Regions from separate parts of the Brevibacillus sp. NPDC058079 genome, predicted to be linked through region 3. Evidence: riboswitches for the same ligand, from Rfam matches in the RefSeq annotation. Region 3 holds a riboswitch; each other region holds the start of a gene.
The links. Region 3 has a riboswitch for S-adenosylmethionine ahead of ACFVS2_RS14610 (2,3-diketo-5-methylthiopentyl-1-phosphate enolase). Riboswitches for the same ligand answer to the same signal wherever they lie in the genome.
Positions count from the first base shown of each region.

Region 1: linked by a shared signal. The riboswitch ahead of ACFVS2_RS17730 (pyridoxal phosphate-dependent aminotransferase) and the one ahead of ACFVS2_RS14610 (2,3-diketo-5-methylthiopentyl-1-phosphate enolase) in region 3 are both predicted to bind S-adenosylmethionine.
Region 2: linked by a shared signal. The riboswitch ahead of metH (methionine synthase) and the one ahead of ACFVS2_RS14610 (2,3-diketo-5-methylthiopentyl-1-phosphate enolase) in region 3 are both predicted to bind S-adenosylmethionine.
Region 4: linked by a shared signal. The riboswitch ahead of ACFVS2_RS24785 (BMP family lipoprotein) and the one ahead of ACFVS2_RS14610 (2,3-diketo-5-methylthiopentyl-1-phosphate enolase) in region 3 are both predicted to bind S-adenosylmethionine.

Region 1 covers NZ_JBHVSO010000005.1:400,496-408,379, reverse strand. Annotated here, with positions in the region: gene ACFVS2_RS17750 (family 1 encapsulin nanocompartment shell protein) at 1-633, shown strand, start outside; gene ACFVS2_RS17745 (alpha/beta fold hydrolase) at 777-1,595, shown strand; gene ACFVS2_RS17740 (aminotransferase-like domain-containing protein) at 1,652-2,860, opposite strand; gene ACFVS2_RS17735 (hypothetical protein) at 3,056-3,526, opposite strand; gene ACFVS2_RS17730 (pyridoxal phosphate-dependent aminotransferase) at 3,678-4,859, opposite strand; SAM riboswitch class I at 4,943-5,057, opposite strand; gene ACFVS2_RS17725 (MFS transporter) at 5,118-6,371, opposite strand; gene moaC (cyclic pyranopterin monophosphate synthase MoaC) at 6,375-6,857, opposite strand; gene ACFVS2_RS17715 (methylated-DNA--[protein]-cysteine S-methyltransferase) at 7,030-7,569, shown strand; gene ACFVS2_RS17710 (2OG-Fe(II) oxygenase) at 7,562-7,884, shown strand, end outside.
Region 2 covers NZ_JBHVSO010000001.1:141,216-149,099, reverse strand. Annotated here, with positions in the region: gene ACFVS2_RS00760 (phosphotransferase) at 1-188, shown strand, start outside; gene ACFVS2_RS00755 (bifunctional homocysteine S-methyltransferase/methylenetetrahydrofolate reductase) at 248-2,113, opposite strand; gene metH (methionine synthase) at 2,146-5,592, opposite strand; SAM riboswitch class I at 5,714-5,815, opposite strand; gene ACFVS2_RS00745 (YjcZ family sporulation protein) at 6,029-6,136, shown strand; gene ACFVS2_RS00740 (YcdB/YcdC domain-containing protein) at 6,204-7,884, opposite strand, start outside.
Region 3 covers NZ_JBHVSO010000004.1:287,208-295,091, reverse strand. Annotated here, with positions in the region: gene ACFVS2_RS14640 (spore germination protein) at 1-673, shown strand, start outside; gene ACFVS2_RS14635 (GerAB/ArcD/ProY family transporter) at 673-1,773, shown strand; gene ACFVS2_RS14630 (Ger(x)C family spore germination protein) at 1,770-2,885, shown strand; gene ACFVS2_RS14625 (1,2-dihydroxy-3-keto-5-methylthiopentene dioxygenase) at 2,938-3,450, opposite strand; gene ACFVS2_RS14620 (methylthioribulose 1-phosphate dehydratase) at 3,464-4,120, opposite strand; gene ACFVS2_RS14615 (2-hydroxy-3-keto-5-methylthiopentenyl-1-phosphate phosphatase) at 4,124-4,792, opposite strand; gene ACFVS2_RS14610 (2,3-diketo-5-methylthiopentyl-1-phosphate enolase) at 4,789-6,003, opposite strand; SAM riboswitch class I at 6,091-6,267, opposite strand; gene ACFVS2_RS14605 (sigma-70 family RNA polymerase sigma factor) at 6,398-6,913, shown strand; gene ACFVS2_RS14600 (anti-sigma factor) at 6,913-7,884, shown strand, end outside.
Region 4 covers NZ_JBHVSO010000009.1:210,690-218,573, forward strand. Annotated here, with positions in the region: gene ACFVS2_RS24775 (DUF3298 and DUF4163 domain-containing protein) at 28-645, opposite strand; gene ACFVS2_RS24780 (methyl-accepting chemotaxis protein) at 802-2,277, shown strand; SAM riboswitch class I at 2,559-2,681, shown strand; gene ACFVS2_RS24785 (BMP family lipoprotein) at 2,882-3,910, shown strand; gene ACFVS2_RS24790 (ABC transporter ATP-binding protein) at 4,049-5,578, shown strand; gene ACFVS2_RS24795 (ABC transporter permease) at 5,553-6,623, shown strand; gene ACFVS2_RS24800 (ABC transporter permease) at 6,610-7,524, shown strand; gene ACFVS2_RS24805 (sulfite oxidase-like oxidoreductase) at 7,566-7,884, shown strand, end outside.

The DNA.
Region 1 (7,884 bases), on a different contig from region 3:
ATGACACAGCCTAGCCGCCGTGTCAGCATGACGATTCCGATCCTGTACAAGGACTTCATGCTCTACTGGCGCGATGTTGCCCAAGCACGCACACTGGGCATGCCTTTGGACATGAGCGCGGCTGCCAATGCAGCTGCTGGTGGTGCACTGATGGAAGACGATCTGATCTTCAACGGTGCTGCGGAATTCGACCTCCCAGGTCTGATGAACGTAAAAGGCCGCCTCACTCATCTGAAGAGCGATTGGATGGAATCTGGCAATGCGTTTGCCGATATCGTGGAAGCACGCAACAAGCTGTTGAAAATGGGCCACAGCGGTCCATATGCACTGGTTGTTTCTCCTGAGCTCTACTCTCTCTTGCATCGCGTGCACAAAGGCACTAACGTGCTTGAGATCGAGCATGTTCGCAATCTCGTTACAGATGGCGTCTTCCAATCTCCTACCATTAAAGGCCGTTCCGGCGTATTGGTAGCGACTGGCCGCCACAATCTCGACCTGGCGATTGCAGAAGACTTCGACTCCGCGTTCCTCGGAGACGAGCAAATGAACAGTCTGTTCCGTGTGTATGAGTGCGTTGTATTGCGCATCAAGCGCCCAAGCGCAATTTGCACTTTGGAAGAAACAGAAGAATAGGAAGCTCTTTGACACACCCATTGACGATTCTCGTCGTGGGTGTGTTTTTTCATCCTTGAAATATTTAACATATGACTTATAATAAGAACGTACGTTCCAAACTTTCGAAACAATCTGACACAAGTGTCGTTGGGAGGCTTTTTATGAGATGCGAGGTCAATGGCGTCAACCTTTATTATGAGGAGATCGGAAGCGGTTTTCCTGTCGTGATGATTCATGGTTTTTCACTTGATCACCGCTGCATGACTGGTTGTCTGGAACCAATTTTTGAGAAACGCTCAGGATATCGACGACTTTACATAGACCTTCCTGGAATGGGACAAACGGAAAACTACGAACATATCCACACCACGGACGATATTCTGGAGGTTGTCCTCTCGTTCATCGATCAGCTCATTCCAGGTGAGCCCTTTTTCATTGCAGGTGAATCATACGGCGGATATCTTACACGAGCAGTTATTGAGAAGCGCCGGGATCAAGTGAAGGGCGCCCTTTTCATATGCCCGAACGTCATTCCTGATAAAGATAAGCGCACACTGCCGGATAAACCCATCTTAGTAAAAGAGCCTTCTCTCTGGGAGCAGTTGAGTGAGACGGAACGAGCGGAGTTTGCGTCGATGGCGGTAGTAGCTACCGATTATACGTGGAATCGCTATAAAAAAGAGATCGTCGACGGCTACATGCTGTCTGACCCTTCTTTCCTCAGTAAAATCAGACAGTCATACGGTGTGTCCTTCCCATTGGATACGGCCCCCTTCCCCCACCCGAGTCTTTTTGTTGTGGGCAAACAAGATCATTCTGTCGGCTATCGCGATATTTGGGATATCATCGAAGGCTATCCCCGCTCTTCTTTTGCCGCACTCGATTGTGCCGGACACAACTTGCAGATTGAGCAGCCGCTTCTGTTTACAGAGCTTGTGAATGAATGGCTGGATCGGGCACAAAGAGAGCTCTCCCTGTAAGACATAAATCAAAAAAGACAACCAGCTCAATGGCAATGGTTGTCTTTTTGCTTCTATTAAACATTTGTCACCAGAGATTCGCTATGGGCGTGGAATGCTTTGCCCAGTCGTGAGATCGCAAGCTCCGTGTCTTCCCGGTTCAAGAGTGTATAGTTCAAGCGCATCGTATTAACTGGCGGCTCGGCTGCATAAAACGGCTTCCCTGGCACGAATGCCACGCCTTCCTGTACGGAACGGGCCAGCAGCTTCTCAGCATCGACGTGCTCAGGAAGATTCACCCAGAGGAACATCCCGCCTCTTGGTTTTTCCCACTGTACGCCCTCCCAGTTTTGCGCAACTAAGAGCTCATGCATCCATTCCATGCGCGCCTTGTAGGACTCGCGGATTTTCTCAATGTGGCGCTCCAGATCAAAGCGGGACAAAAGCTCATACAGCGCGTACTGGTCGATTGTGCTCGACTGCAAATCTACTGCTTGCTTCGCCTTCACCATCATTTGAATCACGCGTGTATCTCCAATGGCCCATCCAGTACGCAAGCCTGGCGCGACAATTTTAGAAAAGGTACTGGTGTACACCACACAGGAATCGGTCGGATGCTCATCCAGTGAGAAAATCGAGCGGTACGGAGCTTCCCCATCAAATTGGATCTCTCCATATGGATCGTCTTCCAGGATGAGAATGTTTTGGGCCTTGCATTGACGAAGCAAACCGAGACGGCGTTCGAGGCTCCATACCTTTCCTGTCGGATTAGCAAAGGTAGGAATGACATACACCATTTTCGGGCGATACTGGGCAATTTTTTTCGCCAGATCGTCCATATCCATCCCATCAGCATCGCCGTCTACGGGAATCGCTTTGATTCCCCGGAATTGGAACAACTGAACCGCTGCCAAATAGGTAGGGTTTTCTACGAGAACGACATCGCCTTCATCTAAATATACACGGCACAACAAGTCCACTGCTTGCTGAGAGCCCGTAGTGATGATCATATTATCTACACCGACGTTCATATGCTTTTGCTTCATGCGGGATGCAATCCACTCACGAAGCGGCAAGTATCCATCAGTCAATCCGTACTGAAGAGCTTTTGCTCCTTGTTCGAATGCGCGGTTGAACGCTTCACGCATCTCTGCGATTGGAAAAGAATCCTCTGCTGGCAGTCCACCTGCGAGCGAGAGCACTTGATTGCCTTGGGTCAGCTTCAAGATTTCCCGGACAGCCGAGGAGGATAGTGCTTCAACAGATTTTGAAAATGAGTACTCCATGTTCCGTTCCCCCTTGATTTTGCTTATCCTTGTTTTATCACTGTCAACAGCGTAAGTCCAATCCTTACTAGCTATGAGCGGATAGGTTTTGACTATGTCGAGCGGTTGTTCAATCGTTAGTCTTGACACACTGCATGCAAAAAACCCCTCTTCGTCTCTAACGAAAAGGGGGCTATATGTATGGGCTATATCTTCCTAGGCGATTCGAAACACACGTGGTTTCTCTGTGTGTGGGAGGAAAGAGAGGTCTACATGCGTGGACGCTTCTTCCATGCCAATATCGCTTGCCAAAAGCAATGCCTCTTCTTGGAAGGTTGGCGTACAGCTGCCTTCATTCAGTTCACAGAGACGCTTCAATCGCTTCAGTCTCTCTGCGGACTTCTCCACTCTCATGCATTCGTTCGTCAGCTCACAAACGTTGACGTGACGAGCATCAGCGATCATGCTGATATCATTCACATGGACAATCAGTCTTTTGCCTTCTTCTGTTACAAATCCGATTGAGCAAAAATGCGCACCTGACATTTCCAAACGAGTGAGAACAGCATTGGCGTAAACTTCTCCCGTCCGCAAGCGAATCTGGCCTGCTTCAATGGCTCCGCCGATTTTTCGCTCGTTGGCGATCACCGTATACATATCCGTGTAACCGTTAATCTGATAGCGCATGGTACCCTCCCGCTCTCGCTGAGACTAATTATCATTAACAATGTCATCGTATAATGAAAATCATTATCTGTCAATAATGAGAATGATTTTTATTCTAGAATAAAAAAACCACACTCCATTTGTATGGTAGTGTGGTCGAATTCCCTTGCCTTCATTTTGTTTTCGTAAACAACCCCAACCGCTCAATCCGTTGGACCGCTTCTGCGAGACGATCTTCATTGGATAACAAAGCCGCTCGCACATAGCCCTCACCCGTCGGACCAAAGCCATTTCCTGGCGCTACGACGACATGCGCTTTTTCCAATAGCAGGTCAGAGAACTCCACGGAAGTAAAGCCACTTGGAACAGGAAGCCAAGCAAAAAACGAACCTTGAGATGGTGGCGCCTGCCAGCCAATCCGATGCAGATTGGAGTACAAGGCATTGCGGCGGCTTTCGTAGACAGCGACGAGATCGCGAACGCACTGCTGTGACTCCGTCATCGCTTTGGCTGCCGCCATCTGTACCGCTCCGAACAGACTGACGAAGTAATGGTCCTGAATGAGGTTAATCAGACGAACCAGCTCGCGATTTCCTACCATGGCACCAACACGCCAGCCTGCCATGTTGTACGTTTTGGACAAGGTATAAAATTCTACGCCCACTTCTTTTGCTCCCGGAACCTGCATGAAGCTGACTGGCTTTTTCCCGTCATAGCTGATCGCCCCGTAGGCGAAGTCATGGCAGACGACGATTTCATGTTTTCGGGCAAAACGAATCGTTTCCTCATAAAACTCGAGTGGTGCGTTGACTGCTGTTGGATTGTTCGGATAGTTGAGAAACATCAGTTTCGCTCGATCCAAATCAGCTTGGGAGAGCTGGCTGTAGTCTGGTAAAAAGTCATTTTCCGCCTTCAGAGGCATCATGACCATCCGTCCGTCTACGACTGCAACCCCCGACCAATAATCCGGATAGCCTGGGTCCGGAACCAGTGCAACATCGCCTGCGTTCATGAGTACTTGGCAAATCTCTACGAGTCCGGTTTTGCTGCCGAACAAAATCGCTACTTCTTCCTCCGGATCGAGGTCTACATCAAATTCTTGCTTATACCAATGAGCCACTGCCTGCTTCAGTTCCACGCGTCCCTGAAAAGGCGGATATTTGTGATGGAGTGGTTGTGCCGCTTGTGCCTGTAATTCTTCAATAATGTGCGGCGGTGTCGGCAGATCGGGATTGCCCTGCCCTAGGTTAATGACGTCATGGCCTTGCGCAATGACCTTGTTTACTTTTGCCACCAGGGTCGCAAAAAACTGGGTAGGGAGTCGATCAATCATGTCGGAGGGTTGAATGCGCATCTTTCTTCCATTCCTTTCTTGGGCCCAATACAGTAAAACCCCCTTTTTCCATACAGAAAAAGGGGGAGATCAGCTTGGTCACGTCCTTATCTGTCAGGAAAAAATCCTGCTGGAATTGGCACAGCATCTGTCCATCACATGGAACAGATCCGCTGCCGGGCTTCATAGGGCCAGTCCCTCCACCTCTCTGAATAAGTCAAACACACGGAATATACTGTTTTTTCGTCTATATCATACTACTTGAGCACGTAAACCGTGTCAAGATGCTTGATTCTGTACCGACACTTGATGCCTTCTTTTTTGAAATGAGGTGTGGAAAGCGAAGAATGCCACAGACAACAGACACAAGCCTGCCATCACGAACAATAGTCCCTGCGCATGAATCGATTGGAAAATGAAGGCGCCGAGCAGTGGTCCGAGCATCCGCCCTGCTGATCCAGTTCCTGCAATCAGACCTTGAATGAAGCCTTCACGTCCCTCTGGCGTAAACTGTGCAGCTACTGCCGGCACCGCTGGCCACACGAGCATTTCTCCTAGCGTCATGACGAACATGCCTGCCACAAAGCCTGCATAAACCGTTGATTGCGACAGAATCAGCATCGACAAGGCAAAAATATAAGCGCCCAAGAGCATTTGTGCTTTTAGCGTACGGGCAAAGCGTCGAATGACCCACGCAATCAATGGCTGACCAAACAGGATCAAACCTCCGTTCAGCGTCCACAACAGACTGTATTGACGGAGTGAAATGCCCAGGGATTGCATGTAGGTAGACAGCACCGTCGTCCATTGTACATAGACAATCCAGCTAATTAATAGCCCCCCACATAATAGCAGCAATGCTCCCCATACCACCTTTGGCTCTTGCTGTGGTTGTTGCAGCACATCACCAGTTGCTTGCTCAGACATACTTTGTCCAGTCGTCGAGTTTTCGCGTTGTTCCACCATTTTTAACTGACGCGGCAAAATGAGCATGAACATGGCGAGCACAATCACTTGCGAGATCGCATTACCGAAAAACGTCCAGGCAAACGAAACACTTGCCAAGAAGCCGCCCAGCGCAGAACCGGCAGCTACCCCCACATTGAGGGTGACATAAATCAGATTGATTCCTTTCCGTCCCCCGTCCGGCCATAACACTACTGCCAGTGCATTCATCACAGGAGAAAGTGTTCCGTAAAACAGACCATTCAATAGAAGCAAGACAACATAAATCGTAAAATCTTGCGTAAGACCTAAGCCGATCGATATCAGAATAACGCCGATGGAACCGACAATAATGGTGCGCATTTTTCCCCAGCGGTCAAACATCATCCCGCCGACAATACTCCCGATCAAGAATGCGCCTTGATTTAAAAGCAACAAGAAGCCGGCTACAGTCAGCGGCTTTCCGAGATGGTTGTGAATATAGATCGTGACAAGCGGCCAAATACACGCCATTCCTGTAGAAAAAATGACGGCAGCAATCGCCAATAAACGAATGCTGCTCGGATAGGATTCCCACTTTTGCCTCATGGCTTACTTCTCTCCCCGATGGAAATCGCCGCTTTTTCCGCCTGTTTTGGATTGCAGACTGGTTGGACCGATTATCATTTCTTTATCCATGGCTTTGCACATGTCATACACGGTCAAAGCCGCTATGCTGACAGCGGTCAACGCCTCCATCTCGACGCCAGTTTTCCCTGTCGTCTTCACGGTTCCTGTAATCGCAAGCGTCGTTTCATCTACAAAAGCAAATTGTATGTCGATGCCAGTCAATGGCAGCGGATGACACATCGGGATGATTTCCCACGTCTTTTTGGCAGCCATGACACCTGCTACCTGCGCAACTGCGAGTACATCGCCCTTTTCGATCCGACCTTCACGGATTCGGGCGAGCGTTTCGGGTTTCATGCTGATTTGGCTCTCGGCTACAGCCACCCGTTTTGTGACGTCCTTCTCAGACACGTCCACCATCCGAGCTCGATTTTGTTCATTAAAATGTGTTAATTGATCAGTCATACTAGTATCGTTCCTCCTCTATCTCCTCCTACCTTACTCCCGCCGCTGGATAAAAGCAATGAGAATGTAGACGACACTGTTTCGTTATCTTGCTCATCCACTCCTAAAAACGTACGAAGAACAGGTGCTGGAGGTATACTGTGCGTACACAGCTCAAAGGAGGCGTATGGAAATGGAAACGATTAAGGATCAGACGGTACGTTGGTCAATGCTTGTGCATGGTGATTGGACCATTTATTTGGCTGCAACGGCTGCCGGGCTTTGTTATGTCGGCTCGGTCAACCAGCCTTTTGCTGAATTGGAAGCGTGGGTTGAAAAGCATCATCCACAAAGTGCACTGGTGCAAGACGAACCATGGCTACAGCCTTTTGCAACAGAACTGATGGAGTATTTGCAGGGGACGCGCGAGCATTTTTCCATGGATTGCGACCTGTCTGGAACGCCTTTTCAGCTCGCTGTCTGGGAGGCACTGTGCCAAATCCCATACGGTCAAACGGCATCGTACACCGACATTGCGAACATCATTGAAAAGCCTGCTGCTGTTCGTGCCGTCGGTGCAGCAATCGGTGCCAATCCGGTTCTCATTACAGTCCCCTGCCACCGCGTTGTCGGTAAAAACGGATCACTAACTGGCTATCGTGGAGGACTGCCCATGAAGACAACTCTGCTTGATCTGGAGAAAAAGACAAATCGGGGTGTGAAACATGGCTAAATCAGTGACAGAAAGGATCGCTGCACTTGACTGGCATTCCCTGCAACAGGAGCTGGACGAACAAGGGTATGCTTCTTTTCCTTCCTTATTAAGCGCGGATGTGTGCGACGAATTAATCGCTACGTATGGAGAGGATGACCTTTTTCGCAATACGATCCAGATGGCACGGTACCGTTTCGGCGAAGGAGAGTATCGTTATTATCAGGCTCCCCTTCCCTCGCTTTTGCAGGAGCTTCGCGAAGGCTTTTATCCGATGCTTGCCCAGACTGCGAATCGGTGGCTGGAAATGCTTGGACGCGAAGCCATCTATCCTGC
Region 2 (7,884 bases), on a different contig from region 3:
AAAATCCCCTATCGATTGAGCAACTGCATTTGCTCTTTGTCGATCTCGCTTTCCCGCATATCATTGAACGTTTTTTACGCAAAAAGCTGTACGCCCAGATGAGCCTTGCTGAGATTCAACAGTTTTGCAATCGGGAAGCTCTCAAGACCGCCTTTATGTTAGACGAAATGAAGGCCCATGTATATTAGACACAAGGCTATAGCCTGTCTATACACATAGGCCTTCCCTATTTAACTGGCGTATACCGTTAAGTCCGGGCCAGCTTCACCAATGAGCTTTGCTGACGCGTATAGTGAATGAGCTCTGCCGCCATCTCGTAATAATTGAAAGGTGTAATCAGATAGATACCATTGAAGTAACGAACGGCCGTGTCGACCAATTCCTTCGCGATTGCGATTCCTTCCTGTCGGGCGGCTTCTCCCTGTACCTTTTTCATCCGTTCGAGAGCCTCTGTCGACAGCTTGATTCCCGGCACTTCATTATGCAGGAACTCCGCATTGCGCGAGCTAGTCAGCGGCATGATCCCGATAAAGACAGGAATGCCGATGTGCTTCGTCGCCTCGTACACATTCCGAATGGACTCTGCATCGTACACAGGCTGTGTCATAATATAGTCCGCACCTGCCTCGACCTTCTTTTCCAAGCGGGCAACGGCAGCATCCATATTTCGGACATTCGGATTAAAGGCTGCGCCCACAATAAACTGGGCTTTTTGCTTTAACGGACGTCCTGAGAACGAAACACCTTCGTTCAACTGCTTCACCATGCGAATCAGATCAAACGAGGTCACATCAAATACCGAGCTGGCACCTGGCAAGTCACCAAAGCGCGATGGATCGCCAGTAATTACCAATATTTGGTCAATCCCCAATGCGTGCAGCCCCATTAAATGCGATTGCTGTCCAATGAGATTGCGGTCCCGGCAAGCAATGTGCAAGAGCGGATCGATTCCATGTCTGCTCTTCATGAGGGCCCCGAGAGCCATGTTGCTCATACGCACTGTCGCCAACGAGTTATCCGCCAACGTAATGGCGTCTGCTCCTGCTTTGTGCAGCTCGCAGCATCCGTGGAGAAACTGGTCTGCATCCAGATCACGCGGAGGATCAAATTCAACAATGAGCGTCGTTGCCGTTTTTACACGCTCGACAATGCTTGGTTTCTCCCTCTCCCTCGTGTTCTGCACAGAAACCGAAGGACGATCTCCAGCTACGATGGTTGGATTCACACGCGCTTGCGGCTCAAGTGACTCAAGTGCATCTGCAATCGCCTTCACATGTGCAGGCGTAGTTCCGCAGCATCCGCCAATCAACCGTACCCCCTGCTCACGTAAGCGAAGCGCACTCTGTCCAAAATATTCAGGTGATGATTTAAAAGCGTATTCTCCGTCAGTCATCCCCAGACGACCCGCATTTGGGAATACGGATAAGAGTGCATCTTCTGGAATTACTGTATTTTCAAACGAACGAAGTAATTCAGCGGGACCAAGGCGACAGTTTAGTCCGATCACGTCAGCACCTGCGGCTTTCAGCTTGGAAAAAGCATCTGTCAGATCGTAGCCATCACGTGTGCGCCCTACTTCCAAAGTAGCTAACTGCGCGATTACAGGTACATCTGTGAGCGGGCGGATTACCTCGATCGCCAGAAGCAGCTCCTCCAAGTCCACGAACGTCTCCAGAATCAGTCCATCTACGCCAGCATGCAATAGAGCAATCGCCTGTTCCTCATATTGGTCACGGTATTCATCCAAAACCTTTTTCTTCACCCGTCCAGCCAAAATCGATCCAATGCTCCCAGCTACATAAGCATCATCCTGAGCAGCTTCCCGTGCAATGGCGACTGCGAGCCGATTAATCCGCGCAACCTTATGCTCTAGACCGTAACGGCTCAATGCATCGCGGTTGGCAGAATACGTATTTGTCTCTAGGAAACGTGCACCGGCCTGATAGTAGGACGTATGAACTTCATGTACCAAACGAGGGTTGGATAAACACAGCTCCTCAAAGCTGACACCAACTGGGACGCCCAGCCCGTGCAGCTGGGTCGCCATCGCTCCATCTCCGACTAGAAGGTTGTCTTTCAAATAGGCTCGTAAATCTTTCTTTCTCGTCGTCAACTCAATCCCTTCTCTCCCATATTCATTTATCTTTAAACTTCAAAAATAGATGGACCTGCGTTGAAATAACGTGCTTCAGGGTGAGCAAAAACCATCGCCGATACGGAAGCTTCTGGCTCCATCATGAAGCCCTCTGTCAGCTGAACGCCGATATCCTCTGGACGCAACAGACGGAATAACTGCGCCTGATCTTCCAGATTCGGGCAAGCAGGGTAACCGAAGGATACACGAATGCCCTGATATCTAGCACCGAAGCGCTCGAGCATCGTCATCTCAACCGGATCGGGTATACCCCACACGTCGCGCATGACGTGGTGAATTCGCTCAGCAAATGCCTCTGCCAGCTCCAATGCCAAGGCTTGGAGGACATGGGAGCGCAAGTAGTCACCACGCTCTTTTAACTCTGTAGATTTTTCGCGAATCCCTCCCCCAGCCGTTACGGTCAGGAATCCGACATAATCCATTTCCTTGCTCTCCACTGGTCGCAGGAAGTCGGACAGGCAAAGATGAGGTTCTTCCAGCTGACGCGGGAACGAAAAGCGCTCCAGCAGCTTGCTGTGGTCTTTTGGATCATAGACCAAAATTTCGTTGCCATCTGACTGAGCCGGGAAGAACTGATACACACCGTGTGTCGTAATGGTTCCTTTTTGCTTCGCTTCATTTAATAGCTCTTCCACAATGCCGTACAGTTCCAGTACCTTGTCGTCGCCTGCCTCTATCAATCTATCTACATTTCCGCGAACACCGAGGTGTTTTCCGAGGAGCATCCGCAGGTTCAAATACGGCTGCAAATGGCTGAGCGGATATTGTCGCAAAACATGTCGTTCACAATCGGGCGGCAGATGGATCGGAACGGTTCTGCTGATGGCTGAGCGAGCAGGCACTGGTGCTTTTTTCTCCTCAACAACAGGCTGAGCGGTTGCAACTGCTTCCAGCAGATGCTGCTGTTCTTCTACCAAGCGATCACGTTCATCCGGATTTTGTAGACGATTCACGAGGTCCAGACCATCCATGGCATCTTTTGCGTATAAAACAATTCCACGGTATTCCGGTGCGATCCGGTTCGATGTGAACTTGCGCGTTAACGCCGCACCGCCAACCATCATCGGGATATCAATGCCTGCCTCACGCAGGTCTTGTGCAGTAATGACCATTTGTTGCGCGGATTTCACCAAGAGTCCAGAGAGACCGATGGCATCCGGCTTTTCTTCTCTGCATGCGGCAATCAGTTGCTCTGGCGGTACCTTGATCCCCAGGTTCACGACATTGTAGCCGTTGTTTGACAAAATAATTTCCACGAGGTTTTTTCCGATGTCGTGTACATCGCCCTTGACTGTCGCCAGCAAGATTTTCCCCTTGGCAGCGGCATCGCTTTTTTCCATGAATGGCTCTAAAAACGATACGGATGCCTTCATAACTTCTGCGCTCTGCAATACTTCTGCCACGATCAGCTGGTTGCCGTTGAACAGGCGACCGACCTCTTCCATCCCAGTCATCAACGGACCGTTGATGATCTCGAGCGGTACGTATTTATCCAGAGCCAGCTTCAAGTCTTCCACTAGACCATCCTTGGAGCCTTCGACTACATAACGGGCCAAGCGTTCTTCGAGCGTTAGCGAGGAGACTTCCACACTGACTTCCTTTTTCTTTTGGCGATAAAATTCGGTGAAGGCCGCCAATGTCTCATCATTTGTCTCGAATAGAAGAGCTTCTGCCAGCTTTCTCTCGTCTTCTGGAATCGAAGCGTAGCGCTCCAGCTTTTCCGTGTTGACGATGGCGTAATCAAGCCCTGCGAGAGTGGTGTGGTACAAGAAGACCGCATTCAGCACTTCCCGACCTGCAGCAGGCAAGCCGAAGGAAACGTTACTGACACCCAGGATTGTCTTGCAAGCAGGCATTGCTTGTTTGATCAAACGAATTCCTTCTACGGTTTCCAATGCAGAGCCGATGTATTGTTCATCCCCCGTCCCTACTGGAAAGACGAGTGGATCGAAAATAATATCCTGTGGCTTTATTCCATACTGGTTGACAAGAATGTCGTACGAGCGTTGCGCGACCTCCAGCTTCTTTTCGCGAGTGATAGCCATACCCGCTTCCTCAATCGTTCCAACGACAACGGAGGCACCGAACTTGTGAATAAGCGGAACGACTTCCTCAAATCGCTCCAACCCGTCTTCCAGGTTGATCGAGTTGAGAATGGCCTTCCCTTGCGAGTAGCGAAGTCCCAGCTCCATAACCTTGGCATCTGTCGAGTCGATCATGAGGGGCGCTTTTACTTTTTTCACGATGAACTGTAGGAATTTTTCCATATCTTCGTATTCATCACGGTCGGGATCAGCCAAGCATATATCGATGACATGTGCGCCGCGCTTTACTTGTGCCCGGGCAATATCAGATGCTTCTTCATAGTGACCAGCTGCAATCATTTCACGGAATTTTTTGGAACCGATGACATTGGTCCTCTCCCCTACTAGCAGGGGACGATTGTCATCTTCGACGTAAACGACCTCGATCCCGGAGACCGCGCTCAGCGGTTCTACAGCTGCACTGCGAGGCTTGCAGTCTTTCAATGCTTCTGCCATCGCTTGAATATGGTCAGGCGTTGTTCCGCAGCAACCGCCAGCGACGTTTATCCAGCCTTGTTCAGCGAACGCCAGCATTTTCGAGGCAAGTCCTTGTGGCGTTTCATGGTAATGACCGTTCTCATCTGGCAAGCCTGCGTTCGGATAACAGCTGACCGCACATTGGGCAATTCCCGACAATGTCCGCAGATGATCACGCATGAACTCTGGTCCTGTCGCACAGTTCAGACCAATAGAGACTGGCTTTATATGTTCCAAGGAGATGTAAAACGCCTCGATGTTTTGGCCAGCAAGCGTCGTGCCCATCGGCTCAATCGTACCTGACAGCATCACCGGGATCTCCTGTCCAAGCTCTTCAAAAGCTTTGCGAATCCCAATTCCACCGGCCTTAACGTTCAACGTATCTTGCGAGGTTTCCAAAAGAAGAACATCGGAGCCACCGAGAATCAGACCTTTTGCCTGACGATAATACGCCTCGACCAGTTCTTCAAAAGTGACACCGCCTGTCAACGAAAGGGTTTTGGTCGTAGGTCCCATTGCACCTGCTACAAAACGCGGCCACTCCTCCGTGGAATAGGCATCCACCGCTTCTCTGGCCAAGCGTGCTGCCGCTATATTGATCTCAAGGTCTTTCTCTGGCACATCGTACTCGGCTAAAACGATGGAAGCAGCACCAAACGTATTTGTTTCGACGATGTCTGCTCCCGCCTCTAAATATTTCTCATGAATGGAACGGATCACATCTGGTCTGGTCAGGTTCAAGAGTTCATTACAGCCATCATAGGCTTCACCGCCGAAATCATCAGCAGTCAGGTTCGCCTGTTGAAGCATGGTGCCCATTGCACCGTCCAGAATCAGAATTTTCCGGGAAAGCTGTTCGCGAAAAGTTGGTTTCATTGACGTGCCCCTTTTCTCCCTTGCATCGGCTTATTCTCTGTCATTAGGTAAATAAAATCAAAAAATCCTCTTCTTTGAAAGAAGAGGATTTGTCAGCAGATACGAAAACGCCTGAGACATCCTCTTATCTTTCAAAGCACGTAGCTTTGCTGGAATTGGCACCGGATTTTTACCGGTTGCCGAGGCTTCATCAGGCCAGTCCCTCTGCCTCTCTGGATAAGAGTCGTACACTTGTCATTTAGTTGTATTGTGAAATGTCTTGAATGTTTGCAAGTATCTTAACACCCCCTTTGTCTCCCCGTCAATTGTGAATTGTCTATTTTTTACTAAGCCTCTTCTCTTACGCGCCCATTTTTGCCTAAGCTGGGCATCCGCCCAGTCCAATATCGGCATTCGTGTATAGACTGGAGTATAACGGAAAGGAGGGGAAACAAAGATGAGTACATCTTTCTGCGGGAACGGATTCTTCGGTGACTGCTTCGCAATCGTGCTCGTGCTGTTTATCCTGTTGGTTATTATCGGGTGCTCGTGTGACGACTGTTAGATAAGTGTTTAAGAAAGGCTATCCCAAAAGCCATCAGGAATGGCTGCGGGATAGCCTTTTTTTCGTTTTAGTCGGCGATGATCTTGCCTGTCACGGCATCAAGGGCCATAAATTTGTTCGCAAGCTTTTCCTCACTCCACGGCACATACGCCAGCTTCGGTTGAGGTAATTTTTGCCCATCCACATCTTTCATCAAATAGACCAGCTTCAAAGGCATGACGCGTAAATACTCCTCAACAGCCTTGTCTTTCGAGATGATCTTGTCGGATGCTGGAAGCTCCACCAACTCGTGCGTCTCTCTGTAGTTATCAAACTTTGTCACTTTGCCCGTAGACGGATCGACCGTTACCGAATAAGCCGCTTTTTGCTCGCGATCCTGTACAGGAATGCCATCCTTGCTCAGGAAAAATCTGAATTCCCATTCGCCCGATGACACAGGACTCGCTTCGCCTGGCTGTATAACTTGTGCCAATTGTACTTCTTTTACACCTGGATCGACGTATTTATGCAGAAAGGCGAATGCAGCCTCTTCCGCTTGCTGGCGTTTGACTGTCACTGCAGCATTGGAACGCGGTGTTCCCAGCCCGACGACACTGCCTGTTTCTGCGATAACTTCTACGCCGATATACTTGTCATTTTTATCATACCAGACGTATTCCTTGCGTCCATCGCGCTCACGTTCACTCTCTCTGTAGGTCAAGCCTTCTACCTGTACGCCGAACTCTGCTTGCAGCAGTGCTTTTGCCTCATCCTTGGAGCGAACCTTGACGTATTCTTTCGGAGATTCGATTGGATGTGCTTTCTTCGTATTCAACTGATCATAGGCAAGCCCGTTATCTCCCGTTCCATACACAATCTTGCCACTGGTCGCGTCGATATGCCACTCCGTACCATCTTCACGTCCTCGTTGCATGAAGGAAACAGCTGGCGTGTACTCCAGAATAGGCTGCCACTTCTCTCCTTGTTTTGATTCTGGCCGTATTCTCGGATTCTGCACGTATCGAAGCTTCATATGCTCACTCAGCTCTTTGATGGCTACCTCTTCTGACACAGCAGTCGATACATCTGGATATCGTGACGGCTCGAATGATACGGGCTCCTTCCTGAAATATTGGACATGGCCAGAGTCAGTTGTTACTATGCTTATTTCATCAGACAACACTGGCAGCCCGTTATAGTATCGCAAGTACAATCCTGGATTGTTGGCGTCCAACAACCGATAGTTCTCGCTATCAGCCCCGAGCAGTTTGTTCAGAAACTGTCGCTCTTGCTCCAAGGCTTTTGCTCCTTCTGCTTCTTTCCGGCTCGCTGCTTCCTTTTCATCCCTATACAGAAGCATATACGATTCCAGTGCTTGACCATTTCCATAGATCGCAAGAGAAACCTGATGCCCCTCCTTGTTCATTTTCCCCAAGATTACTAACATGCCATCGTGGTTCTTCTCTTTATCCAACAGAAGAAGGGAGGGGTTCAAATCGGGCACGGCATCTGTCAGCTTGGTGAAAAAGGCTTGTTCACTCTTGTTCAATCGCCCGAAAAATGTGACTTGCTCATGCTGGTCAATTCCAACTGACAATACGTCGAACGGAACTCGCTGGCCGTTTTCCATACGTTGATAATTCACGCTCATCCATGGGCCTTTTACCTTATACTCGTCCGTATAGATCTGAGTCTCGACGAGCTGATAGGTCTTACTTTCCTCCCCCAAAAAAGCTTGAAGAAATGCGCTTGCTGCTTTCTCCGCAGTC
Region 3 (7,884 bases):
TGACGATTACGGTACGCGCTGGCCAGTTGCTACGTTCATCCGCTTGCTTCGGTACTTGGCATTCTTGATTGCTACTTTTTTACCCGCGATTTATATTGCGGTGATTTCTTTCAATTATGAGGTGATCCCACTCGATTTGATTTTGTCAGTCGGAGAGTCCCGCGAAAAGGTTCCATTCCCTCCCTTGTTAGAGGCATTCATTATGGAGCTCACACTGGAAATGCTCAGGGAATCGGGGATTCGCTTGCCAGCGCCTATCGGACAGACCGTCGGTATCGTAGGGGGTATCGTGATCGGTCAAGCGGTCGTACAAGCGGGGATTGTAAGCAACATTATGGTGATCGTCGTTGCATTTACAGCGATCTCATCCTTTATTATCCCGAACTACGATATGGCTTCGGCAGTCAGGCTTATTCGTTTTTTGATGATGATACTTGCTGCCATGTTTGGGTTCGTTGGAATTATTGTTGGCTTAATGGCACTGATCGGCCATTTGGTTACGCTGGAATCATTAGGCGTTCCTTATGGAAGCCCTCTGGCCCCTGTGCGTTTTGGAGATTGGAAAGATTTGTTTGTCCGCCTGCCACTATGGAAAATGAAAGATCGTCCCCTGTCAGCCCACACGATTGAGGAGCAAAGACAAGGGGATAATCGGCCAAGGGAGGACGGGTGATGAAAAAGTATACGTACAACCAATTGAGCATCCTCCAGTACATTCTCCTCATTCATGGGGCACAAGTGGGGATCGGAGTATTGACGATTCCCAGAGAATTGGCGGAGAAGGCGAGCACCGATGGATGGATATCGCTTTTGATTGGATGGCTTGCGGCAACGCTAGTCAGTCTCGTCATCACGAACATGATGAAGCAGTACCCGGAGAAGACAATTATCGATATATTTCCATTGATCCTGGGCAAGTGGCTCGGTCGTGTCGCTATTGCTTTGATGTCCATTTATTGCGGGATAGCGGCGTTCGTTTTGATGATAAATGCCACGGGAATCATTAATGTGTGGCTCCTGTCTCAGACACCGGCCTATGTCGTCGTATTCCTTTTTGCTCTGCCGACCTATCTTGTTCTCCAGGGAGGGGTTCGCGCGATTGGAAGGTACGCCGAGCTCGTGTTCTATCTTACACTTTGGATACCTTTTGTTCTCACGACAGCTTACCGAGAGGTTCATTGGTTAAACTTGCTGCCAGTAATCAAGGAGGGCTGGCACCCGATATGGGAAGCGAGCAAATCCACGGTACTCTCGTTTCTTGGTTTTGAGTTTGGTTATTTTGCCTACCCTTTTCTTCAAAAAAAGCAATATGCGACTATCGGCATTGTCGTTGCGAATACATTGACATTGCTCGTGTATCTGTCTGTCGCTGTCGTTTGCTTTGCTTACTTTAGCCCCGATGAAATCACGGAGTATACATGGCCTACGCTCAATTTATGGAAAGCCATTGAGTTCCGCTTTTTGGAACGTGTCGATATTCTTTTTCTCTCTAGTTATTTGTTTATATTGTCAACCACTGCTTTGCCGTACACTTATTTTTGTGTCTTTTCATCCAGTCAGTTATTCGGCATGAAGGATCATCGCAAGCATTTGCGTCTGTTCCTTCTTCTGGTTCCAGTGGCGCTATGGTTTTATACGCCATCCTTTATCGATCTGAAGAAATCGGCAGAAATTTGGAGCTATGCAGGCTTGTGCTTTGCTTATGTGCTTCCTTTACTAGCTTGGGGGCCGATCAGGCTTTCGAAACGAGCAGAAGGGGTGAAAAAAGCATGAGGGCATTTCAGATTCTGTTATGTAGCTTCCTGGTAATCATGTTGGCGGGATGCAAGGACCAGATCAATTTGGAGGATACCACTTTAACGCTGATGCTCGGAATCGATTTGAACGAAAAAAACGAGCTTCTCTATTTTATCTCAAGCCCCGTGTTCAATCGGGAGGCAAAGGAAAAATCTGAGCAATACGGTATCCGGTCATCTACAATTAGAGAGGCAAGAATGGGCTTTGATGAGCGAGTGACAGGCTTGACCCAACCAGGCAAGATTCAGGTGCTTGTAATGGGGAAAAAGCTGCTGGCTCACCCGGACTGGTTTCGGTTGCTGGATGTCGTTTTTCGGGATGCAAAGTTCAGTGTCAACGCCCGCATGGCTGTGCTTGATGGTCGATTGAATGAGTTGTTTGATTATAAACCAAAGGACAAGCCTCGTCTGTCCATTCATGTAACAACGCTGATTGACACAGCCAATAACAGAAATCTGACGGTAAAAACGAGGGCGCAGGAGCTCCATCGGCAAATGTATGAAAAAGGGATGACGCCTACCCTGACTGAGTTGAAGAAAGAAAAGAAGGCGGTCAAGGTAATGGGGACGGCTTTGTTAAAAGAAAATGGAACGTACGCAGGCTCGATAGAACCGCGGGATACGATTCTTTTGCAAATGTTTCTCCATGAAAAACAAGGGGAACTGTCCGTCACCATCCCGATTAAAGAGCCGAACGAGCACAATCAAATTGTGAAAGACAGGATCAGTTTTTTTATCAAGGGCGTCAAAAAAAAAGTAAAAACAACCTATCAGAACGGTCGATTTCATTTTGACGTTCATTTCAAATTGCGAGTGTCCGTATCGGAGCGAATGTTTCCGTACGACATGAAAAAGGACTACAAAAAGATGGAGCGAATGATCAGTGACGAGTTACAGAAGGATTACATGAAGTTAGTCAAGAAATGCCAGGAAAGCGGTGTAGACCCATTTGGGTTTGGTCTCTATGCGCGTGCCTATGAATATAAGGAATACAAAAAGGTAGAGGATGATTGGACGAAAGCCTTTTCCAATGCCACAGTTGAAATCAAGCCTGACGTATCGATTAAGGGAAATGGCGTCATAAAGTGAAGGGTGAAAGACAAAACCCCCTGGCAATCAGTAAATGCCAAGGGGTTCGTTATTAATAGATCGCTTCCCAGCCTGCAGGAGTGACGAACAGGCGAATCGCCTTGATTTTGCGGTCGTCCATCAGGGTGAAGTAGTGGCGGTAGTTCGGTGGTACGGAGATCAGATCGCCTGGCTCCAGCTCGACGTCGAAGTAGCGGTCATCTTTGCCTTTGATGGCGAAAATGCCGTGACCATCGACGCAGAAGCGGCACTCATCGTCGGTGTGGTGATGCTCGCCCTTGAATTTCACCAACAGCTCGTCGAGGTTAGGCGTTTTGTCAGAGAGGACGATAATGTCCGCTGTCAAGTAACCGCGACGTTGGCTGATCGCATCGATTTCTGGCTTGAAGGTGTCGAGAATCTCTTGTTTTTCCTCGTCTGTCGGGCTGTAGTTATCACGGTGCTTTGGATCAAGGCGATCCAAGCCCCATTTTTCGTAAATGATCTCTTGGGTGTCCAGGAAGGAGACAACTTCCTCGGGTGCTGAGATGTACTCATTGTTGTCGTGAAAACGAATTTGTGCCATCGTTTATTCCTCCTTAATTGGTGGTTGTAGTGGACACGACTGCTTGGCGCAATTGCAGCCAGCGGGCGTGATACTCGAATAGGAATTCAAAAGCTTCCAGGTGGCGCTTGGCCTCGAAGTCATTGCCGCCCCACGTGTAGATACCGTGGTTACGGATGAGTACACCGGGAACTTCTGGTGTGATCACTTTTTCAATTTCGGTAGCCAAGGTCGGAATATCGGCAAAGTTCTCAACAATCGGAACAGTAATGCGCGCGTTTTCTTCCCAGATTCCGAGTCCCTTGATCAGCTCTTGTCCTTGAATGGAGAAAGCGCGTTGTCCAAAGTACAGCTCGGAAATGAGGTTATTCCATACGGTATGCACGTGGAAGCAAGCCCCAGCCTTCGGGAACGTTTTGTAGACGACGGCGTGGATAAGCGTTTCCGCGGACGGCTTGAGAGCAGTTTCATCCACTGGACGTGAGTCTTGATCCACGACCAGATAATCTTCGGGAGACAGCTTGGTTTTGTCTTTGCCGCTTGCCGTTACGGCAAATTGCAAAGGATCGTTTTGTATTTTTATGGAGAGATTGCCACTGGTGCCGGGAAACCAGTCCCGGCGGGCAAATGTCAGCTTGGCGTCATCCAGACGGCGAAAGGCATCCAGACGTTGTTCGAGTGTTGCAGTCATGAATTAGACGACCTCCTGTTGGACGTGCTGTAAAATGCGAATCACATCGTGGAATGTGGCAAACTTACTATGCGGCAATTGCAGCTCTTCCGCCTTGTCAGCGAGGAAGTGACGGGCAATCACATAGTCAGCGATTTTGGCTCCAGCCAAATCAGTGATAGAGTCGCCGATGACGATACGGAAATGGTTCTCTGGATCGTAACGACGGATAATCGTCGTCTTGCACATGCCGCAGCCGTTCGTGCACTGTTCATCGCAAGCGTTTGGCCACGTAATGGTGATCCGCTCCCCGCTGAAATCACTGCCATTGCAGTAAATAGGCACATCGGAGAGATCAAAAGGTGCCAGGATAGGCTCCAGGAAAAAGTCGATGCCGCCACTCGTGATCAACAGCTCGATGCCTTCTTCGCGGCAATAGCTCACGAATTCAGCAAATCCCGGGCGAATCGTCGCTTCTTGGACAATAAAATCAATAATGTCCTGGCGCAAGGAGGAGGGCAAGAGTTGAAACAGCTTGCCAACCCCTTCTTGAACGCTTATTTTTTGCGAAAGGATTTGCTCCGTCAAGGCTTCCCACTCAGGGGGAGCAAACTTGCGGACAATCGCTACAATGTTGTCTTTTTCGGTAATCGTTCCGTCGAAATCGCAGAACAGGACGAGCTTCTTGCTCATCGTGCGCCACCCCACTTTTCCAAGGCGATCGCCAGCTCTTGTGATTCCGCGGCAGCTTCTTCCAATGTTCGGCCTGCGGTGACTGCATGAATTGCGGCAACGAATGCTTTCGCTCCTGCGGTTGCTCCACCGGGATGACCGTGGATTCCGCCTCCTGCATTGACGATTTGATCCAGACCGAAGTCTTTATACAGCTGTGGAACCAACCCTGGGTGAATGCCGGCAGACGGAACTGGGAAGGAACGGCGTACACCATTCAGTGGGTCAGTCAAATGCTTGGCGAGCTGCAACGCTTCTGTTTTGTCCAAGGCGACATTGCCATATGGAGATGGGAAGAGCACCAAATCTGCCCCAGCTACACGCATCAACGTTCCGAGCAGAAGCGGGGTGGCGATACCGTAGTCAGGTGATGGATAGTAAGCGCCTGCCAATGCTGGATGCGCCATGATCGGTACGTGTACATCAGGATCGGCTGCCAAACGGTGCAGGGCATCGAATCCAAAGGCCAGTACATTGAACAAGAGGCAGTCAGCACCTGCATCTACCGCACGTTTCGCTTTTTCGTTCAGCTCATGCACAGGTCCAGTCAGGTTGGCTGCATAAAGGACAGGCTTGCCTGTTTCGGCTTCTGTCTCCTGAGCGATCTGCTTGAACGCTTTGATCCGTTCGATAAAAGGAGCGCGCTCATCTGCAAAGAAGATTTCGTCATCTTTCACCAGATCGACTCCGCCCAAGGCTTGTGCCCGGAATTGCGTTTTCAGGTCGTCGAAAGGAAGGCCTAGGCACGATTTGAAAATGCTCATCAAGAGCGGACGGTTATGTGCCCCTAAACGTTCGCGCAGACCATCGATGCCGAACTTCGGTCCAGGAAAAGCCTGAAGGAATGAGTCGGGGAAAACGATGTCGATGAGCTTGATTTTGCCATCCATCGACAGTTTGCCGAATATTCCGGTCAACAAGGATGGAATGTCTGCTGTAAAATTGCGGGTCGGATAGCTGACGGTAATCAAACCGCGTGTTTCTCCGTTTTCCAGTGTTTCAAGTGGTGTCGCGCTCACGGCTTCACCGAGATACGGCGCTAGCTCAGCTTGCTTGGCAAGCGGCAGGTCCGTCCAGGAACCGACAGTCATGCCGACAGCAATGGCTTGCGCTTTCTTGTTCAAGTCTTTTGCTTGTGTGAGGTAGGTGACGAGGATACGTTGTTCACTCATGGTACGTCTCATCCTCCTTGAATGATTAAAAAAAGCCTCCCCATTGAGCGGGGAGGCGGTTGTCGACTTATGAAAGCGTCTCGTCTCCTCTCATCTCTCGGGTCAGTAGCCGAAACGAGCCAAAGATGCTCTATCTCGACTCTTATCCGTTGGAATTAGCACCGTTTCGCTATCCAAGGTACGCATCATCCGCGTACGATTCATGGTATAGCGCCGGTTGCCGGGCATCATAGGGCCAGTCCCTCAGCCAGCTCGCGATAAGAGTTATTCGTTTCCCCCATGATATGACGTTCATTCTCAGGAGTCAATCTTTGTTTTTGTAGAGAATGTGCAGCAGGTTATCAGAAAAATGAGATGAAGGTGAAACTTTTTGACAATTCCTTCGTGGTAAGGGATGAAGGGGTGTGAACGGCTTGGGAAAGTAGGTCTGGAGGATGTGTACCAGCTGCATGTAAACGATATTTACCGCTATCTTTTCCGGCTGACACGAGATGAGAGGCTGGCAGAGGATTTGACACAGGAAACCTTTTGTCGCGCCTTCTCTTCCTTGGACGACTACCGTGGGGAAAAAGTACGGCCTTGGCTATTCAAGGTGGCCTATCACGCTTTCGTGGACGGCTATCGCAAGAAGACGAAACAACGGTTTGCATATGTGGAAGCCCTGCCAGAGCGACGTGATCATTCGGCGGTTGATCCGGCAGAGCATGTCGTGAACAAGGAGCTGTGGGAAGTGGCCTATGACTATTTGGAGCAACTTCCGGAAAAGCAGAGACAGGTCATTTTGTTGTCTACCATGCAGTTTTCCTACGCGGAAATGGCAGAGGTACTCGGGATCGAGCTGGCAGACGTCAAGCGTTCCTTGTTTCGGGGGCGACAAAAGATGCGGCAGTTGTGGAGGGAGGAAAGGTAATGAGGGAGCAAGATGGCAACAATCGCGAACAAAAGCTGCTGGCTTATTTGCGTGGCGATATGTCGGGGGAAGAGGTAAAACGATTCGAAGAGGAAATAGCCGCTGACGAGGAATACGCACAGCGGTTGGAGAGGCTTTTACTGGGGGAAGAAATGGGAGAGGACAACTCGAAAACAAAACAGCCTGAAACGCTGTCGGCCGAAAAACAGCGCGCCATTGTTCGCCGGGGGAAATGGAAAAATCGGTTGTCCACCGCTGGATTCACTATAGTGCTACCCTTTTTGGCTGGAGTTGTATTGCTGATTCTGAATGGCTGGGTTGGGTCACTGATGCATGAAGATCTGTTCCGCGTTGCGAAGTCGATGGTCAATTTCACCCAGCCAGGTGTGAGCGTGGGGAGTAGTGGTTCACAGGTCGGATTGCTGTACGGAAACATCAGCATGGAACTACGCGAGCGGGTTGGGGGAGAAGAAAAGAACGCGGGCCGTTTTGAGAGTACGAATGTGCTAAGGAACGTGAATGCGAAGCCGCAATGGACGAACGGGGTCAGGGAGCAAAAGCTGTTTTTCCGTTATCCGACAGAGGGAGAAACGGAGGATACCATGTCTCTCACTTCACCTGCCTGGACGACAATGGAGAAGCTGCCTGAGGGAACCGTTTCGCAGCTTGCAATATCTTTTGACCACTTTCTGACGTACGAGGAGTATTATGCACTGATTTCCCGCCATGTTACCTCTTCAGGACAAGATACAGTTTGGTTTGCGGTAGATACAGGGGTGGAGCTCAAGCAAGCAGAGAGTGATGTACCCTATCTGTTGCTTGGTGCCGGGGACGTATGGGGATTTGCTCAGAGAGAACTCGATTACGGAGGTGCGCCCATCCGGGTAAATGGGGAAGGGGCAAGAAGAATGGCGACCTATCTGAACGAAATGAAGTACTTATCTGAGCAAGAAGGTCTGACTCGCGATATT
Region 4 (7,884 bases), on a different contig from region 3:
CACCTGGGTGGAAAATACGGTGGAGGATTAATCTGCGGACAAGATACTCAATGGTCCTTTTTCATTGATGAGCGGCTCCAGTTCATAGACCGAAATGGGGAACATGGGGAAACCGACGTAGTAAGGTGTAATTTCGTACAACTGGAAGTAGATGACCAGCGCTTTATCGGCGAGGTAATAATCTTGATCGGGTTTAATCGAAGTAAAGCCATTGAGTGTGGGGATGCTTCTTTCTTTGATTTGACGCTTGATGTTTTCGGAAATCACCTTCACGTAATCGCTTCCTGGCTTGAATAATTCACGCAGCGTATACAGCTTGCCTGTTTGGATATCTGCGGTGATCGACCCGAGGAAGGTCATGCCGTGAGCCATTTGTGGTGTGTAGGCGTAGTTGCTCAGCACGACACTGAAAATACCGCGTTCGTTTGTCTTGATTTCGTAGCTTCCTTGCATTTCTGTATTTCCCGGTACCTGGACCCGTTGTTGCTCGTGAATTAAGCCTTGAACTGTTTGATAAATCGCCCGGTTGATATCTTTTTCCGCTTGTTGGTTGGCTAGGCCTGCCAATTGTGGATAGTAAATCGTGGTGTTCGGACGGCTAATCGTTCGTGTCAGCACAGTAGCTGGCAATTGATTGAGTTCCACTTTTCTCCGTTTGCCTCCTGTACGTAAGAGTTGTGTAATAGCCTATTCGAAATTGTTTTTGGCTGTTCTTACTTTTTTCACAAATTTGGCAAAGGTTTGGCTATATAATGGGGAAAGAATCCGATACATAAGTAAATATGGAAAAGGGGGGCAATTATGATTCAATTGATTCGCAATACCTTGACTGACAAAGAAGGCTTTATGATTTTCATCCTATGGAATCATTTGTGGATGGCGGGACTCATTGCCTACCAAGTGGATGTGAACTTCTGGAAAGTGACGTCCTTGGGATTGCTGGTCACTCTAATTGTTTCGCCGTATTATTTCATTCGCAAAGATAGTCATGTGATTCGTTATCTGGTTGCAATCGGACTTATGTTTTATGCTATTTCCTTCGATCACTTTACCGATTACCAGGAGGTTACCTTCCTCGCCTTTATCGTCATGGGCTTTTTGGCAGCCTATTTGGATTGGAAGCTAGTCGTAACAGCGGGAATTACCCAAATCATTGTCACGGTTATTGGGTTTTACACAGGGACCTACGAGATTTTCGAGGGTGATTTTTCGGAGCTCAATTTGCTTATGCGTATTGTCACGATTCTCATGATGATGGGAGCCGTCACGTATCTGTGTCTCGCCGGACAAACCTCCTTGCGAAAAGCTGATGACGCAAGGCAGGAAGCGGAAGAGAAAGAGCGCCGTCTGGGAGAAATGCTTTTGAACATCCAGCAAATGACGGAGCAGCTGGATCGTACAAGCGATCATGTGCATGAGCATGCGGAAGGTACGAAGCGCAATACAGATGAAATGATGGTAGCCTTCAAGGAAGTCGCCACAGGTATGGAATCGCAGGCGAATTCTACGGTGAAAATCGAAGAAGAGGTTCAATCCATCGACCAGGAAATCGAGGAAGTCACAACACAGACCAACGCCATGAAATCGGAATCGCAACAAAACAACCGTCGTCTGACAGAAAGCGTTCAGATGATGAATGAGCTGTCCTCGCAGATGGAGCAAATTGTGCAGGCAGTCAATGTAGCAGCCTCTACGATTCACCAGCTCAATCGACAGGCGAATCGCGTAGAAGAAATTGTTGGCGCTATTAATCAGATCGCGACACAAACGAATCTCTTGGCGCTGAATGCGGCGATTGAATCGGCGCGTGCAGGCGAGCATGGACGTGGATTTGCTGTTGTAGCGGATGAGGTACGCAAGCTAGCGGAACAAAGCGCGACAGCTACGCAGGAAATTACCGACATTCTGAAATCTCTCCATCAGGAAAGTGAGAATGCGGTGCAGCATATGAGCAATGGAGAAACGTCTGTTGCAAAAGGCCAAGAGCTGGCCGTGAAAACAGTGGCCTCCATTGAAGCAGTGCGTGCCGGGATGATGGCCTTCTTGGAAGCAGCTGATCAAGTAAGCTCCAGCATGGACCGGGTAAAAGTGCGTTCCGGAGAAGTTGCCATCGAGATGTCGACTATTACAGCCGTAACCGAGGAATCCGTAGCCAACTTAGAAGAGCTGTTTGCGACAGCAGAAAACCAGCATCAAAAAGTGCGTGAAATTACGGAAGAGCTGGGCGAGCTGAATACGTTGTCTCATCGTCTCCAGCAAACCTTTCACGTAAATTAGTTAAAGATTGTTTAAAAAGTCGTATTTTGATCACGAAGTAGTTCTGAAAGCTGATTCGGCATCGAAATTGACGTTCACCTTCGAAGTCCGGTGCTCATGTAGGTCTCCTACACTCCGCTCCTCCTTCTTCAGGTTCTCGCCAATTTCTCGGTGCTGAAAAGACGACTTTTTAAACTTCAACTTCGATTCACTTTTAGAAGTGTTTGGAATTGAGAAAAAAGAATTGCATTTTTGAACCGTTCTGCTAGAATGAATTCCATTGTAACTAAATATATTCACCTACCTTATCTAGAGCGGCGGAGGGACTGGCCCGATGATGCCCGGCAACCACTGATCATGTCTATGCATGAACAGAAAGGTGCCAATTCCTGCAAAACCTGTACCATGGTTTTGACAGATGAGGAAGAGAACGGCTACGTACGCAAACTCTTCCTCCGGGAAGAGTTTTTTTGTTGTATTTGTAAACAAAAGGAGGTAATAAACGAACGATAAATTTATTTTATAAGATAATATTCGTAAATAGTATTGAAAAATTGGGTAAAAAGCCGTACATTACCTAATAGGATAAAGAAAAACGTAAAGTTCGGATAGGGAGAGATACATCATGAAGAAGTTATTGCTGGCATTAACGACATTCGCAGTATTGGCAACAGGGTGCTCGACTGGCACAAGCGCACCTGCAGATCAGCCAGGAGGACAAGCAGCGGGACAAGAGGGCGCGGCCAAAAAGAGAATTGCCTTGATTTTGCCTGAGAAAATCGGTGTGAATCCGTTCTTCCAACAAATGGATGAGGGTGCGAAGAAAGCCGCACAAGAGCTGGGCGCAGAAGTGAAAACGATTGAATCTACGGACCATGGAGCGATTGAAGAGAATCTGCGCGTGGCTGTTGCAGAAAATTATGATTTGATCATCACTTCTTCCTTTACATCAGAGGATGCATTGAAAAAAGTAGCTACCGAAAATCCTGACCGTAATTTTGCGATTATTGATACTGTAGTGGATTTGCCAAACGTTCGTAGTGTTACCTTCCGCGAGCAGGAAGCGGCTTACCTGGTGGGAGCAGCAGCAGGTCTGGCAACGAAAACGAACAAAGTAGGTATGGTTGTCGCTCTTGATATTCCACAGTTGAAAAAATGGACAGTTGGCTTCGAAGAGGGCTTGAAAGCGACGAATCCAAAAGCAGAGCTGATGGTCAACTATGTAGGTAGCTTCACTGACCCGGCAAAAGCGAAGGAATTGGCTTTGCTCCAAGCTTCCAAAGGCGCTGACTTCATTAACGGTGCAGCAGCAGTAGGAGACCTCGGCGTTTTCGAAGCAGCGAAGGAAAAAGGCTTCTTCACAGCAGGTCAGGACGTTGACCGTACCACGATTGATCCAGAGCATATTGTTCTGTCCCAATTGAAAGGGACCGACGCGGCAGCTTATGAAACGGTGAAGAACTTTGTAGAAGGAACGTTCAAACCAGGTGTTGTGGCGTACGGCTTGAAAGAAAAAGGTGTTGGCGTAACCTATGTCACGCACGAAAGCAAAACGCCACTGAACGCTTTTATTGGACAAGAAGTGGTGGATAAAGTGAAAGCGATCAGCGATGAGATTGTAGCTGGCACTCGCAAAGTACCAGACCAGTTCTAAAAAGGTAGCTCGGTGCTGAAAAGCCAACTTTTTGAACGTTTATTTATAGCTTGTGCACAGTGATGGATGTGACCGACTACGGCTGTGTAGTCGGTCTTCCATTTTCATAAAAGGACGTACAGAAATGAGGGAGTGGGAATGACCGATCGCTTGGAAATGAGGGCCATGACCAAGAAGTACGGAGATTTTACCGCCAACGACAAGGTGTCGTTCTCACTGGCAGCAGGAGAAGTCCACGCGATTGTCGGGGAAAATGGAGCGGGCAAAACGACACTGATGCGGATGCTGTACGGGATGGAGCAGCCGACGTCGGGAGAGATCGTGTTAAACGGCAAGCCAGTTGTTTTTCGCGGACCAGAGGACGCGATTCGAAATGGAATCGGGATGGTTCACCAGCACTTTATGCTCTTCGGAGAATTCAGTGTGACTGAAAATATCGTGATCGGATACGAGCCGAATCAAGCGGGTTTTTTCAAAAGAAATGACGCGGAGGACAAGGTGCGGGCTCTTAGTGAGCAGTATCGCATTCCGATTCAGCCGCAGGCCAAGGTAGCGAATTGCTCGATTGGGGAACAGCAACGGGTCGAGATTCTGAAGGTACTGTATCAGGGAGCGGATATTATCGTGCTGGACGAGCCGACCGCTGTACTTACCCCACTGGAGGTACGCGACCTGCTGCAAACGATTCGAAACCTGGCCGAGAGCGGCAAGAGCGTCATTTTGATTACACATAAGTTGCAGGAGGTCATGGAGGTAGCTGATCGTATTACGGTACTGCGCGGAGGCAAAGTGACGGGAACGGTATCCCGTACAGAAACCAATGCGGACGATTTAGCCAGACTGATGGTCGGACGTGAATTGCAGGAGCTAGCTGAGCGAGTTCCTCTGGATAAAGGCCCTTTGTTGCAGGTGGAGAATCTCACGGTTCGAGAAAAGCAGACACTGCTTGATCAAGTCAGCTTTACCGTGCACCACGGGGAAATCGTAGGAATCGCAGGTGTTTCCGGGAATGGTCAATCCGAGCTGCTGCAAGCGATCAGCGGCTTGCGAGCGGCACAGGAGGGAAAGGTGCGGTTAGGCGGCAACGACGTGACGAACAAATCAGTTGCCACCATTCGGGATGCCGGCTTGGCGCATATTCCGGAGGATCGCTACCTGTGGGGAACGGCCAAACTCTCAAGCGTCGAGGAAAATGCGTTGATGGGCTATCAGCGAAAGCCTGCTTACAACCGTCGCGGCGTTGTTTTGCGGGAGAAATTCCGCCAAGTCGTAAAAGGCTGGGTTGAGCAGTTTGCCATCAAGACAGGCTCCCGACAATTGCAGGAGCTGGCAGGGAATCTGTCAGGTGGAAACTTGCAAAAGCTGATCGTAGCAAGGGAGCTGGGACATGAAACCCCGTTTTTGATTGCGGCTGAGCCTACGCGAGGGGTAGATATCGGTGCCATGGAGTACATCCATCAGGCGCTGATCGAAAAGCGCAATCAGGGAGACGGGATCTTGCTAGTCTCCTCCGAGCTGTCCGAAATTCTCGCCTTGTCTGACAGGATTTTGGTCATGTATAAAGGGCGAATCGCTGGAGAGCTTTCACGCCTGGAGGCAACCGAAGAAAAAATCAGCGTGATCATGGCGGGAGGAAGCATTCATGGCAGCAATCAAAGAGCTATCTAAGTCATTGGTTCAGCCGTTATTGGCTGTCGTCATCGGTTTGTTGACCGGGGCGCTGGTCATTGCTGCAGTTGGCGAATCGATCTTGGGCACCTACCAGGAAATGTGGAAAGGGGCCTTTGGCAGTTTTTATTTCTTTACGTCTACATTAGCGAGAGCTACGCCTATCATGCTGATTGCCCTGGGTCTTTCCCTCGCATTTCGGGCAGGGGTATTCAACCTGGGGGCGGAAGGGCAAATGGTGCTGGGTGCCGTCAGTGCTGCGTTAGTCGCGATTTACTTGCCAGCACCGGGAATGATCAAAATTGTGGCGGGTATTTTTGCAGGAATGGCAGTCGGAGGGTTCTGGGCGTTGTTGCCAGGTTTTATGGAAGCCCGTTTTCGCATTCCGTTGCTCATCTCTACGTTGCTCTTTAACTACATCGCGGTATTGTTTGCGAGCTATCTCGTGACAGAGCCGTTCCGGGATCGGTCGGGTTCTGCGGCACTGGCACAGACCGTTATGCTGGAGAAAAGCGCTTGGCTTCCGAAGCTGTTTGCCGGGATGAGCGTGCATGTAGGGTTTTTGTTTGCGATCGTTGCAGCGCTGCTGTTGTTCTGGGTACTTCGGTTTACGCCTTTTGGCTATGAAGTGAAGATGCTGGGTCAAAACTCGCTGTTTGCTCAATACGGAGGAATTAATCGCATTCGGGTGATGCTGACCGGGATGTTTGCCAGTGGTGGACTGGCTGGCTTGGCGGGAACCGTTGAGGTAATGGGGGCGCACTATCGTTTTGTTGACGGTGCCCTGAGTGTACCTGGGTTCGCCTGGACGGGCCTGATGGCAGCGCTGCTTGCGAACTCGCACCCGCTTGGCATCATTGTGACTTCGATCCTGCTTGCTGCTTTTCAGACAGGAGCCATGGGTGTAGAGCGCAATACGGATGTGCCGTTGGAGTTGGCAAGTGTTATACAAGCCGTATTGATTTTGTTCATCTCTGCCAAGTTCAGCTACGACTGGTGGAAAAAGCGGAAGGCAAAAGGAGGGGAATCGCATGGAGCTCTTTGATTGGTCCCTCCTCAGTTCTACCATTCGGATGGTCACGCCGATCTTGTTGGCAGCTTTGGGTGGAGCGCTCTGCGCACGTGTCGGAATTTTTAATGTAGGCCTGGAGGGCTTGGTACTGGTCGGTGCCTTTTCCGCGATTGTCGGCAATCATTTTACCGGGAATCTGATTCTGGCTGTTTTGATTGCTGCGCTGGTCAGCATTGTCTTTTCGCTCTTGTTCGCGTACATGACGATCAAGCTTAGGGCGAATGAAATCGTCGTCGGTGTGGCGATTAACTTTCTCGCGCTCGGGTTGACGACATTTGCACTGCGGGCGATCTTCGGTGTCAAAGGAGCGTTTTACGATAAGGATATGGCTGGCTTGCCAACCGTCGAGATTCCTTTCATTCACGATATTCCGGTCATCGGAGGCATTGTCTCTGGTCATTCGCCGCTCGTGTATTTTGCCTTTTTGGCTGCCATTCTGTTGTATGTGTTCTTTTATCGGACGGTTACGGGCTTCCGCGTCCTCGCAGTTGGTCTGAATCCCGTTGCGGCGCGCAGTCTCGGTCTGAAAGTGACGGGACTTCAGGTGCTGGCGATTGTGATGAGTGGCGCATTGTGCGGGATTGCAGGGGCGCAGCTTTCACTGGGGCAAGTCACGATGTTTACAGAAGGTATGACGGCTGGCCGGGGCTTTATCGCATTGGTAGCGATGATGATGGGGCAGTCGCATCCACTCGGTATTTTGGCTTCGAGCTTTTTGTTCGGTTTGATGGATGCCCTTAGTATTCGTTTGCAGGGCTTTTCGCTTCCGACGCAATTTACGGCCATGCTGCCATACGTGCTGACGATTGCGGCGATGTTCTTCTTGAAGAACAAGAGTCAGATCGGCAGTGACAATCAGCAGAGCACCCGTTAAACACAGGCCATATAGACAGCGTAGACAGGGGGAAATGCGATATGAACAAGGCAGATCGGATCAAAAAAATGAAAGTACCCGCCCCAGTGGGACCGGGTCTCGCCAGACGACTTCCGCCAGGACAAATCCTGACAGAGCGCTTTCCCATTTTGCATGAGGGAGACGTGCCGGTGTATGACATGAACGAATGGACACTGCGCGTTTTTGGAGAGGTAGACCGGGAAGTGACACTCTCCTACGAAGAGATCATGGCGATGCCACAGGTGACAGTGACGAGCGACATTCACTGCGTGACGCGCTGGTCCCGTTTTGACAATGCGTTTACAGGCGTGCGTTTTCGTGATTTTTTGCAGGCGATTG